DNA from 3 places in the Paenibacillus sp. cl130 genome. Region 2 is predicted to be linked to each of the others. Evidence: predicted binding sites of a transcription regulator. Region 2 holds the regulator's gene; each other region holds the start of a gene.
The links. Region 2 encodes Rex, which represses fermentation and respiration genes when NADH is low (regulators of the CRP and FNR family bind a similar motif). Its sites were predicted from a motif close to TTGTGAAATATTTCACAA; they were not measured.
Positions count from the first base shown of each region.

Region 1: nirB (nitrite reductase large subunit NirB) is a predicted target of Rex. The motif match lies at 1,703-1,720, and genes of this name have one in related genera.
Region 3: pflB (formate C-acetyltransferase) is a predicted target of Rex. The motif match lies at 1,667-1,684, and genes of this name have one in related genera.

Region 1 is NZ_FOYG01000005.1:295,876-299,165, reverse strand. It holds gene nirB (nitrite reductase large subunit NirB) at 1-1,596, opposite strand, end outside; gene BM358_RS16005 (DUF4867 family protein) at 1,856-2,527, opposite strand; gene BM358_RS16000 (beta-glucoside-specific PTS transporter subunit IIABC) at 2,524-3,290, opposite strand, start outside.
Region 2 is NZ_FOYG01000002.1:137,331-140,620, forward strand. It holds gene BM358_RS06955 (cell wall elongation regulator TseB-like domain-containing protein) at 1-296, opposite strand, end outside; gene BM358_RS06960 (amidohydrolase) at 334-1,635, opposite strand; gene BM358_RS06965 (redox-sensing transcriptional repressor Rex) at 1,622-2,275, opposite strand; gene dinG (ATP-dependent DNA helicase DinG) at 2,320-3,290, opposite strand, start outside.
Region 3 is NZ_FOYG01000002.1:295,083-298,372, forward strand. It holds gene pflB (formate C-acetyltransferase) at 1-1,633, opposite strand, end outside; gene adhE (bifunctional acetaldehyde-CoA/alcohol dehydrogenase) at 1,962-3,290, opposite strand, start outside.

The sequences.
Region 1 (3,290 bases), on a different contig from region 2:
CAGATAGTAATTCAGCGCTGGCCGACATTTGGAGCATCCTTCATCATTATGCCAACCCAGTACATTCATAACTTCACGCGTTGTTGTCAGCCCTTTGGTTTTGATCGCTTCCACAATCTCGTCCCGACTCAAAGTTGTGCAGCCACATATTCCTTGCTTGGCTGACGTCTTGAAGCTGTCTCCAAGAACGTACTGCAGAATTTGCTCTACAACCGGCTTACACCCTCCACAGGAACGCGTTGCTCCGGTACATGCCTTAATTTCATCGACTGTGGTCAGTCCATTATCATTAATCGCATCCACAATCGTCTTTTTGGTTACACCGTTACAGCCACAGACAATTTCGTCATCAGCCATCGTTTCAGCGGATAATGATTTCGCCCCGTCCTTGCTGCATCCAGTACCCATGATCTGTCCATATATCTCATCTGTCATCAATGTTTGCTGACGCACATATTTTTGAAGGCTAGCAGATTCGCTCACATCGCCAAACAGTACAGTTCCAACAATCTTATTTTCACGAAGCAGCACTTTTTTGTATGTGCGCTTCCACTCATCCTTTGCCACAATCACCGTATGTTCAGGCTGGGTTATGAATTCGCCAGCTGAGAAAACATCCACCCCTGAAATTTTGAGCTTGGTGGAAACCACCGATCCCATATAACCTTCAGTATCCGCACCTGCCAAATGTTTGGCAATTACACTCCCCTGTTCAAACAGCGGAGCTACCAAGCCGTAACAGGTTCCGCGGTGTTCAACACATTCCCCTACAGCATATACATCCGGCACGGAGGTTCTCATCAAATCATCGACTACAATACCACGGTTCGTTTCCATACCACTTTGCACAGCCACCTGAATATTAGGTTTGATCCCGACGGCCATAACGACCAAATCCGCTTCCAGCTCGCTTCCGTCTGAAAACCGCAGTCCTTGTACCCGATCTTGACCGTACACCTCCGCAGTTTGCATTTGCATAGCAAACTTGATTCCCTGGCGTTCTAGTTCTGTTTTCAGCATCGCAGAGGCTTCCCGGTCCAGCTGGCGTTCCATCAAATCCTCCATTAAATGAACGACCGTAACATCCATACCCAGGTTGACCAAGCCTTTAGCTGCTTCCAGCCCCAATAGGCCTCCACCAATGACAGCTGCCTTTTTAAAGGTCTTTGCTGCCTCAAGCATTGCCGAGCAATCGGCGATATCTCTGAAACCGATGACACCCGGTAATTCTTTACCCGGAATAGGCAGAATAAATGATTGTGAACCAGTAGCTACCAAAGCTACATCGTAATCAATTTCCAGTCCGTCTTCGGTGCGAATCTTCTTGTTCTCACCGTCAATGCTTTTCACCATTTTTCCTGTATATAAAGTAATCCCTTGATCCGCGTACCATTGCAAATCGTTCAGTATGATATCATCAATCGTTTTACTACCTTCCAACACATAAGAGAGCATGATCCTGTTATAGTTCGGATGCGGCTCATTTCCCAGGACCGTAATTTCATACTTATCCGTTAATTTCAAAATTTGTTCGACCGTATTGATACCAGCCATCCCGTTCCCTATAACCACAAGTTTTTGTTTACTGTTTATCATATACCGGTTCCTCCATTCATTCGACGATGCTTCCTATCCGACGACATCTCCTACGTTCCTATGAATATTGCTTATGCTTCTATTTTAATGCAGCAGATAGAGCTATATGTGATTAGAATCACAATGTAGTTCAAATTAAAAATATTTAGGGATTTCCCTATTCTGCTTCAAGGGATAAAGGTAAGCAGCTGAAATTGAGTTAAAAAAAAGGACCAGCTAGCTGGTCCCTTAGTTTAATTTATGAATGATGGACTTTGACTCAAATGGGAGAAATATTCAGCAACTTCCCGTGCAGCCCGGGATGGACGCCAGCCGCGATTTTTTCCATCTGTGTACTATGAACCATAAGAAATTTATTTTTCTTAGTCAGCAGTAGGTTCCCCCGGCTACCTTCTCCCGCTTCAAGTGGCATATTCGTTCCTGCCGGAAGGATCACAATCGTCAAATATCCTTCACTGTCAACTTTACAGGGAGCATAATGAAGTGTCGTTGAATATATCTCGACAACCGTGTTTTTAGGCTGAAAAAACACCTGAACATTTGCACTGTCATAGGAATTGTCCTCAATGTCCTGTACTCTGCCGACAAGATGAATACAGTCTGTAGCGGCAATCACCACCTCGCTGCCCTGATGATATTCCAGCCCGGTCAGACCCGTATTCTGACCTGCGCAAAAACCAGCCTGAATTGGAAGTTGGCCGTACACCTCATCTTGAATCCGGTGAATTACACCGAAGTCTTCGAGTTCTGCGACCGAAGGTACATAATGGTTTCCCTGATCGGGTACGCTGGTCGTTTCTTTTGCATACTTGATAAGCTCTGTGGTATTAAAATGAGGCAGCAGCCTTCCATACGGGCGGAATGCTTCGCTCATTACCTCATAAATGACCAAAGGTGCATTGATTTGATTTAGTCTTTCCGTAGTCTTCATAGCTTGACCTCCAGCAATGAATCTCCTGTGTACACTCGGTTATTTCCCAGCACCTTAACGTCAGAGTATTCGGCTGTATTCGTCACAATAATCGGTGTAGTCATGTCATAGCCCAGAGCTTTAATTGCTCCAATATCAAACTCGACCAGCAGTTGACCTTTGGTAACCCGATCCCCTTCTGAGATATGCGTTTTAAAATGCTGTCCTTTCAACTTGACGGTGTCCATACCGATGTGAACCAAGATCTCCGTTCCTCCATCCGATACAATACCAATCGCATGGCCTGTACGGAAGGCATTAGCTATAGTTCCGTTGAATGGAGAGAGCAGTTTGCCATCCTCAGGCACAATAGCAACGCCTTTACCCATGGCTCCAGTAGAGAACACTTCATCAGATATCTCGGATAACGGTTTGACAGTACCCGTCAGCGGGCTGGAAATATTCTCGTTCGTTAGCGCAGGAGCTGGGGTTGCAGCTTCTTTCTTCTCTTCATGGACTGCAATCATTTCTGTTTCCATGGAATCATTAAATCCAAAGAAATACGTGGTAATGGCTGTGAATATATAAGCTACGATAATGGCAATTACGAATCCGGCAAATCCTGTGCCGAAGAATATCGGCAGGGATGCCAAGCCCGGTATACCTGGAGCAATTGCCACGGAACCCGCCGCACCTGTGATTGCCCCGGCGATAGCGCCCCCGATAATAGCCCATACGAACGGTTTTTTGTAGCGGATACTAATCCCGTAGATGATCGGTTCCG
Region 2 (3,290 bases):
CTATTATCTGCGGCAGGTACGTTAGGTTTTCCTTCCACTTTTTGAAAAGGAACCCACACCATTATATTTTCATTCTGTGCATTTTTCCCTTGAACCACCCAATATACCTGATCCCACACAGACTTCCATGTTTGAGTCGTGCTAACCAGACCACCTGATTGCTTGGCCTTAATGATAGCGGCATTTTCCTCAGCCACCTGGTCTTGAGTAACATAGGAATAATACCAGAAAATGCTGATCAGGATCAGTATCACGGCCAAAATGGCGACCGCTATCCACTTTTTCTTATTTTTCAAACCCGTGCTTCCTCTCTAAGGGGATGTGACACCTAAATTAGCGCGACAGCAGCCCTTCAAAGGCGGCTTGTGCCTCATGTTTGATACGTTCCTCGTCCATAGTCAGGCATTCGCCGTTTTTCACAACCTGGCGACCGTCTACCCACACATGAGCCACGTCCTTGGCGCTTGCAGAGTATACCGCATGGGAAATAAGATCTGTACGCGGCAAGAAATGTGCCTGATTCAGATCCAACGCGATAAAGTCAGCCTTGTTGCCCGCTGCCAACGCTCCTACTTCTTTTAAACCAATCGACTTTGCACCGTATTCTGTTGCAAGACGCAGCGCTTCACTTGCAGGAACTGCCGTAGGGTCACCGGATACACCCTTGTGAATAAGTGCCGCCAGACGCATTTCCTCGAACATATCCAGGTTATTATTGCTGGCAGGACCATCCGTTCCGAGAGAAACAGTAACCCCTGCACGCAGCAATTCAGGCACTCTGGCCACACCACTTGCCAGCTTCAAGTTGCTACCAGGATTATGCGAAACCGCTACACCACGTTCAGCCAGTAAAGCTATTTCTTCGTCGTTCAAATGAACGCCATGGGCAACAAGCGAAGGACGGGAGAAAAAGCCAAGCTTATCTAAGTGTGCAACTGGACGCAAACCGTAGTCGCGTACGTTTTGCTCCACTTCGGCGATCGTCTCAGACATGTGCGTATGCAGTGGCAAGTCCAGATCATGCGCAGCTTGTACGAATTTTTCAATAAACGCAGGTGGACATGTGTATGGCGCGTGCGGAGACATCATCGTTGTAATACGCCCGTCTGCTTTACCATGCCAGTTACGCGCAAAAGTCACGGCCTCAGCCAGCTTGATTCGCTGTTCTTCTTCCGAGCATAGTCCAATTGCTCCACGCATCAGACTTGCACGAATACCTGACTCTTCAGCTACACGAGCCACCTCATCCATATGATCGTACATATCCAGGAAGGTCGTTGTTCCACCTTTCAGCATTTCCAGCACAGACAAGGACGTACCCCAGTACACGTCCGTAGATGTAAACTTGGCTTCCATAGGCCACATTTTCTCCTGAAGCCATACTTGAAGTGCCAAGTCATCTCCATGCCCACGCAGCAGAGACATCGCCGCATGACCATGAGTATTAATCAGACCAGGTAAAAACAATAGCCCCTTACCATCGATCGCTTCCGTCTCTTCCTCACCCGCAGGCAAAGTTTCGCCAATATAAGTAATACGGCTATCCTCCACAATCATAAAACCATGGACTACCCCAGCTTCTGATCCATTTACGGCAAAAGAGCCGTTTTTAATCATCCATTTATTCACTGTCATATTGTGTTTCTTCCTTTCCGTCCTCCAAATAATAAGCGAGGCTAAGCAAATCAGTTGTAAAGTCTGTGGCATGAATCCGAATGTTGGCCGGTGCCTTGAGAGTAGTCGGTGCAAAGTTCAGAATCGCTCCAATTCCGCTCTCAATAAGCCTGTCAGCCACGTGCTGTGCTTCAAAATCAGGTACGGTAATAATCCCGATTCGAATGTTTTTTTCTCTCACAGTGGCTTCCAGTTCATCCATCGGTTGAACGACCAATGTATTGATCTTGGTCCCTACCTTATCTGGAAACGCATCAAATACTGCTACAATCTTCATATTGTCTTTTAAATAAGCGTTATAATTCGAAAGGGCTTGCCCCAGATTACCCGCACCGACCAATACGACATTAATTTGCTGGTCGATTTTCAGGATATGGCGTATTTTCTCAATTAAATAAGAAACATCATAACCGATACCCTTCCGACCAAAATCTCCAAAATAGGCGAGATCTTTACGGATTTGGGCCGGGTTCAAATCTAGCCTCTGTCCCAACTCTTGAGAAGAGACCGTAGCCACCTCCCGTTTGTGAAGTGCATTCAGATAACGTAAATATACGGGTAACCTCCGTACGACAGCCTCTGAAATTTTATCTGATTTCATACTTGCTCCCCCTAATTGTAACGAACATACTTAGTGTCCGTCCGTTATGCCTCTGTCTCCGGGGCGGATTGGAGCCATTCGGCGATGCGGGGCACCATTTGCTCCGATGGCATATGCTCCATTTTTGGTCCCGGTAACGAGTACAAAAAGTGCTTTCCGTAATAGGATTCGATCACACGCGTATCGTAAACGATAACGACCCCGTGGTCGCTCGCTGTACGTACTAACCGACCAAATCCCTGTTTGAAGCGAATGACCGCTTGTGGTACAGACAGCTTCATAAATGGATTCTTCTTCTGCTGCTGAAGCAGCTCGCTTTTTGCCTCCAGCAACGGGTGATTCGGCGGTTGAAACGGCAAGCGAACAATGGCCAGACAAGTCAGAGCCTTTCCTGGAATATCGACGCCTTCCCAGAAGCTGCTGGTTCCCAGCAATACAGAAGCTTTGGCTTCCTGAAAACGGCGGGTTAGCTTGCTGCGACTCCCACTGTCCACACCTTGTCCCAGCACAGTAATTTCGCTGGATGCTAAGGCCTCTTTGAGCGGCTCATACACTTGCCGGAGCATCCGATAGGAAGTAAACAGAACGAGCATTCTCCCCCGCGTCGCCTGAGCAGTCGCTCCTAGAGAGCTAACGAGCATATCTACAAAGTGTGCATCTCCTACACTGCCCTTCACGCTTGGGAAATCCCGTGGAATGACCAGCAACACCTGATCCCTGTAATTAAAGGGTGACGGGAGCTGCGAAGTCATCAGCCGCTCTTGATCTGCGGCCTCCTGCAAGCCGAGCTGATCGATCATGTACTGAAACGACTTATCTACCGATAAGGTAGCAGACGTCAGAATAATGCTTCTTTTTTTGTCAAAAAACATTTCTTTCAACTGGCGGCTCACATCGACGGGCACCGCATAAAATTGCAATGATTTACTACGGAATTGCCCACTCGCTTCGAGCCAGTATACGGTTGTTTCATCATCGAGTCGGATAAAAAAGCGCAAATTTTCTCGGATTCCCG
Region 3 (3,290 bases), 160 kb from region 2:
GTTTAACTTTTGCAAATTTAATGGCACTCAAGGAGTCGGTAGCAACTGACAGACCCGCAATACCACAAGCCATGGTGCGGAGAATATCACGATCATGCAACGCCATTTCAATGCGTTCGTAGCTATATTTATCATGCATGTAGTGAATAACATTCAAAGTGTTCATGTACAGTTTTGCCAACCATTCCATCATAGGTTTGAAGCGGCTCAACACTTCTTCATATTCCAGAACTTCGCCTGTAATGGCTGGGAATTCAGGCCCTACTTGGACGCCAGATTTTTCATCTTTACCACCGTTAATTGCATACAGCAGAGCTTTAGCCAAGTTGGCACGAGCACCAAAGAATTGCATTTGTTTACCGATTTTCATTGCCGATACACAACAAGCAATACCATAATCGTCTCCATAAATCGGACGCATCAGATCGTCATTCTCGTACTGAATGGAGCTAGTTTCAATAGAAACTTTCGCACAATATTTTTTGAAGCCTTCAGGCAATTTTTCCGACCACAGTACAGTCAGATTCGGCTCCGGTGCAGGTCCCAGATTGTAGAGGGTGTGCAGGAAACGGAAGCTGTTTTTAGTTACCCGAGTTTCTCCAGTTACGGACATACCACCAATGGACTCAGTAACCCAAGTTGGATCTCCACTGAACAGTTCATTATAGTCAGGTGTGCGCAAGAACTTAACAATACGCAATTTCATAACAAAATGATCGACCAGTTCTTGAGCTTGTTCTTCTGTCATTGTACCCTCTTCCATATCACGTTGAGAGTAAATATCAAGGAAGGAAGATACACGTCCTAAGGACATTGCTGCACCATTTTGTTCTTTGATTGCTGCAAGATATCCAAAATATACCCATTGGAAAGCTTCTTTCGCATTGTTAGCAGGTTTTGAGATATCAAAACCGTGTTCAGCAGCCATTTGTTTCAGTTCATTCAAAGCACGAATTTGTTCGGAAATTTCCTCACGCAGACGAATTACATCTTCTTCCATGGAATCAACTTCAAGGCTTTTCAGTTGCAGTTTTTTATCTTGGATCAAGAAGTCTGCACCATACAAAGCTACACGACGATAGTCACCGATAATACGACCACGACCGTATGCATCTGGCAGACCAGTAATGATACCAGCTTTACGAGCTGCTCTCATTTCATCTGTATAAGCGTCAAATACACCTTGGTTGTGAGTTTTACGAATATGAGTGAAGATATCAATGATACTTTCTGGTACTTCAAAACCATAGGCTTTGCAAGCGTCGATCATCATCCGAATTCCACCAAACGGCTGCAAAGAGCGTTTGAATGGAGCATCTGTTTGTACACCGACAATTTGCTCTTTATCCCGGTCCAGATAACCCGGCTTATGTGAAATAATAGTGGATGGCGTATTCACGTCTACATCAAGCACGCCGCCGTTTGCCAGCTCTTTTTTGGTAAGATCGGATACAATATCCCACAGTGCAGTTGTGTTGGCGGTAGGACCAACCAAAAATTCTTCATTGCCAACATAAGGTAAGATATTGGTTTCAATAAAATCGTTGACGTTGACTTCTTTAGTCCATTTGCCTTTTTTAAAACCTCTCCAGCCAGATTGTTGCTCTTGTAATTCTCTCTCAATCACCGACATGTAAATCCCTCCAAATTGTTTGGTCTTCCGGACTTGTGATTTTTTTCACGATAAAGCTATTTCTTGAGCCCGGCCTGTTCACCGATGCCTTACGCTCAGTGTCGGGACCTTTCTTACACCCTTATTGTAGAATAATGATAGAGTGTAGTATGTGATAAAAATCACAACATGAGTGATTTTTATCACTTTATTTTCCCTAGCTTCGCGCCTATATCCTTAGCCTTGCCGTTCACCTCCCTTCCCAAACCAACAGGCCCTCTATATAGAGAGCCTGCATCGGTATTGAACGAGAAAATGCTTTTTCACAAGCCTCTTCGTACCTATTATATTATTGGTCAAAACGTCCGTAGAAGGCATTGCGATAGACATCAGCCAACTCCGTAACCAGTGGCAACTTCGGATTCGCAGTTGTACATTGATCTTCAAATGCGCGGTCAGCCAGATAGTCTACACGTGATTCGAAATCCTTCGCATCGAAACCGATTTGTTGGAACGATTCCTCGATACCGAGTGTTTTGTTCATCTTACGGATTGCTTCGATCAAGCTGTTAACCCCTTCTTCGGTGGTGCGTGCAGGCAGTCCCAGTATGCGCGCGATTTCTGCATAACGCTCATCCGCAACAAAGTGCGAATATTTAGGGAACGAAGCAAATTTTGTCGGTTTTTTCGCATTATAGCGAATAACGTGCGGCAGCAAAATGGCATTCGTGCGGCCATGCGCTGTATGGTATTGTCCACCCCATTTATGTGCAAGACTGTGGTTAATACCCAAGAATGCATTAGCAAACGCCATACCAGCAAGTGTGGAAGCATTATGCATTTTTTCACGAGCCAGCTTATCACCGATCAGAGCCGATTGTTCTAGGTATTGGAATACCAATTGAATGGCTTTAATTGCCAGACCATCTGTGTAATCATTAGCCATTACGGACACGTAAGCCTCGATAGCATGTGTCAGAACGTCCATACCTGTGTCCGCTACAGCTGTTTTAGGCAGCGAATATACAAACACTGGGTCAATAATTGCCACATCAGGAGTCAACTCATAGTCAGCCAGCGGGTACTTCGTGTTACCCAGGTTTTTGTCCGTAATTACTGCAAACGATGTAACTTCGGAACCTGTACCCGAGGTTGTAGGGATAGCTACAAATTGTGCTTTTTGGCCCAGACGTGGGTACTTGTAAATCCGTTTACGGATATCCATGAATTTTTGTTTTAAGTTATTGAAATCAGTATCTGGATATTCATAGAACATCCACATGCCTTTAGCCGCATCCATTGGCGAACCGCCGCCCAGTGCGATGATGCAATCCGGTTGGAAACGTCTCATCATTTCTGTACCACGTTCTACCGTAACTGTCGATGGATCTGGCTCTACTTCAGAGAACACTTCGATAGCTACCGGTGTTTGGCGTTGATGCAGATAATGAATAACACGATCCACATATCCCAGTTTTACCATCATAGGGTCCGTGATAATGGCTACACGTGTGATATCAGGCATTTTAGCAAGATACTGTGTCGAATTTTTTTCAAAATAGATTTTGGAAGGTACTTTGAACCATTGCATATTCACCGTCCGTTTCGCCACCCTTTTCACATTAATCAAATTGACTGCCGATACGTTCGACGAAGTCGAGTTACGACCGTACGAACC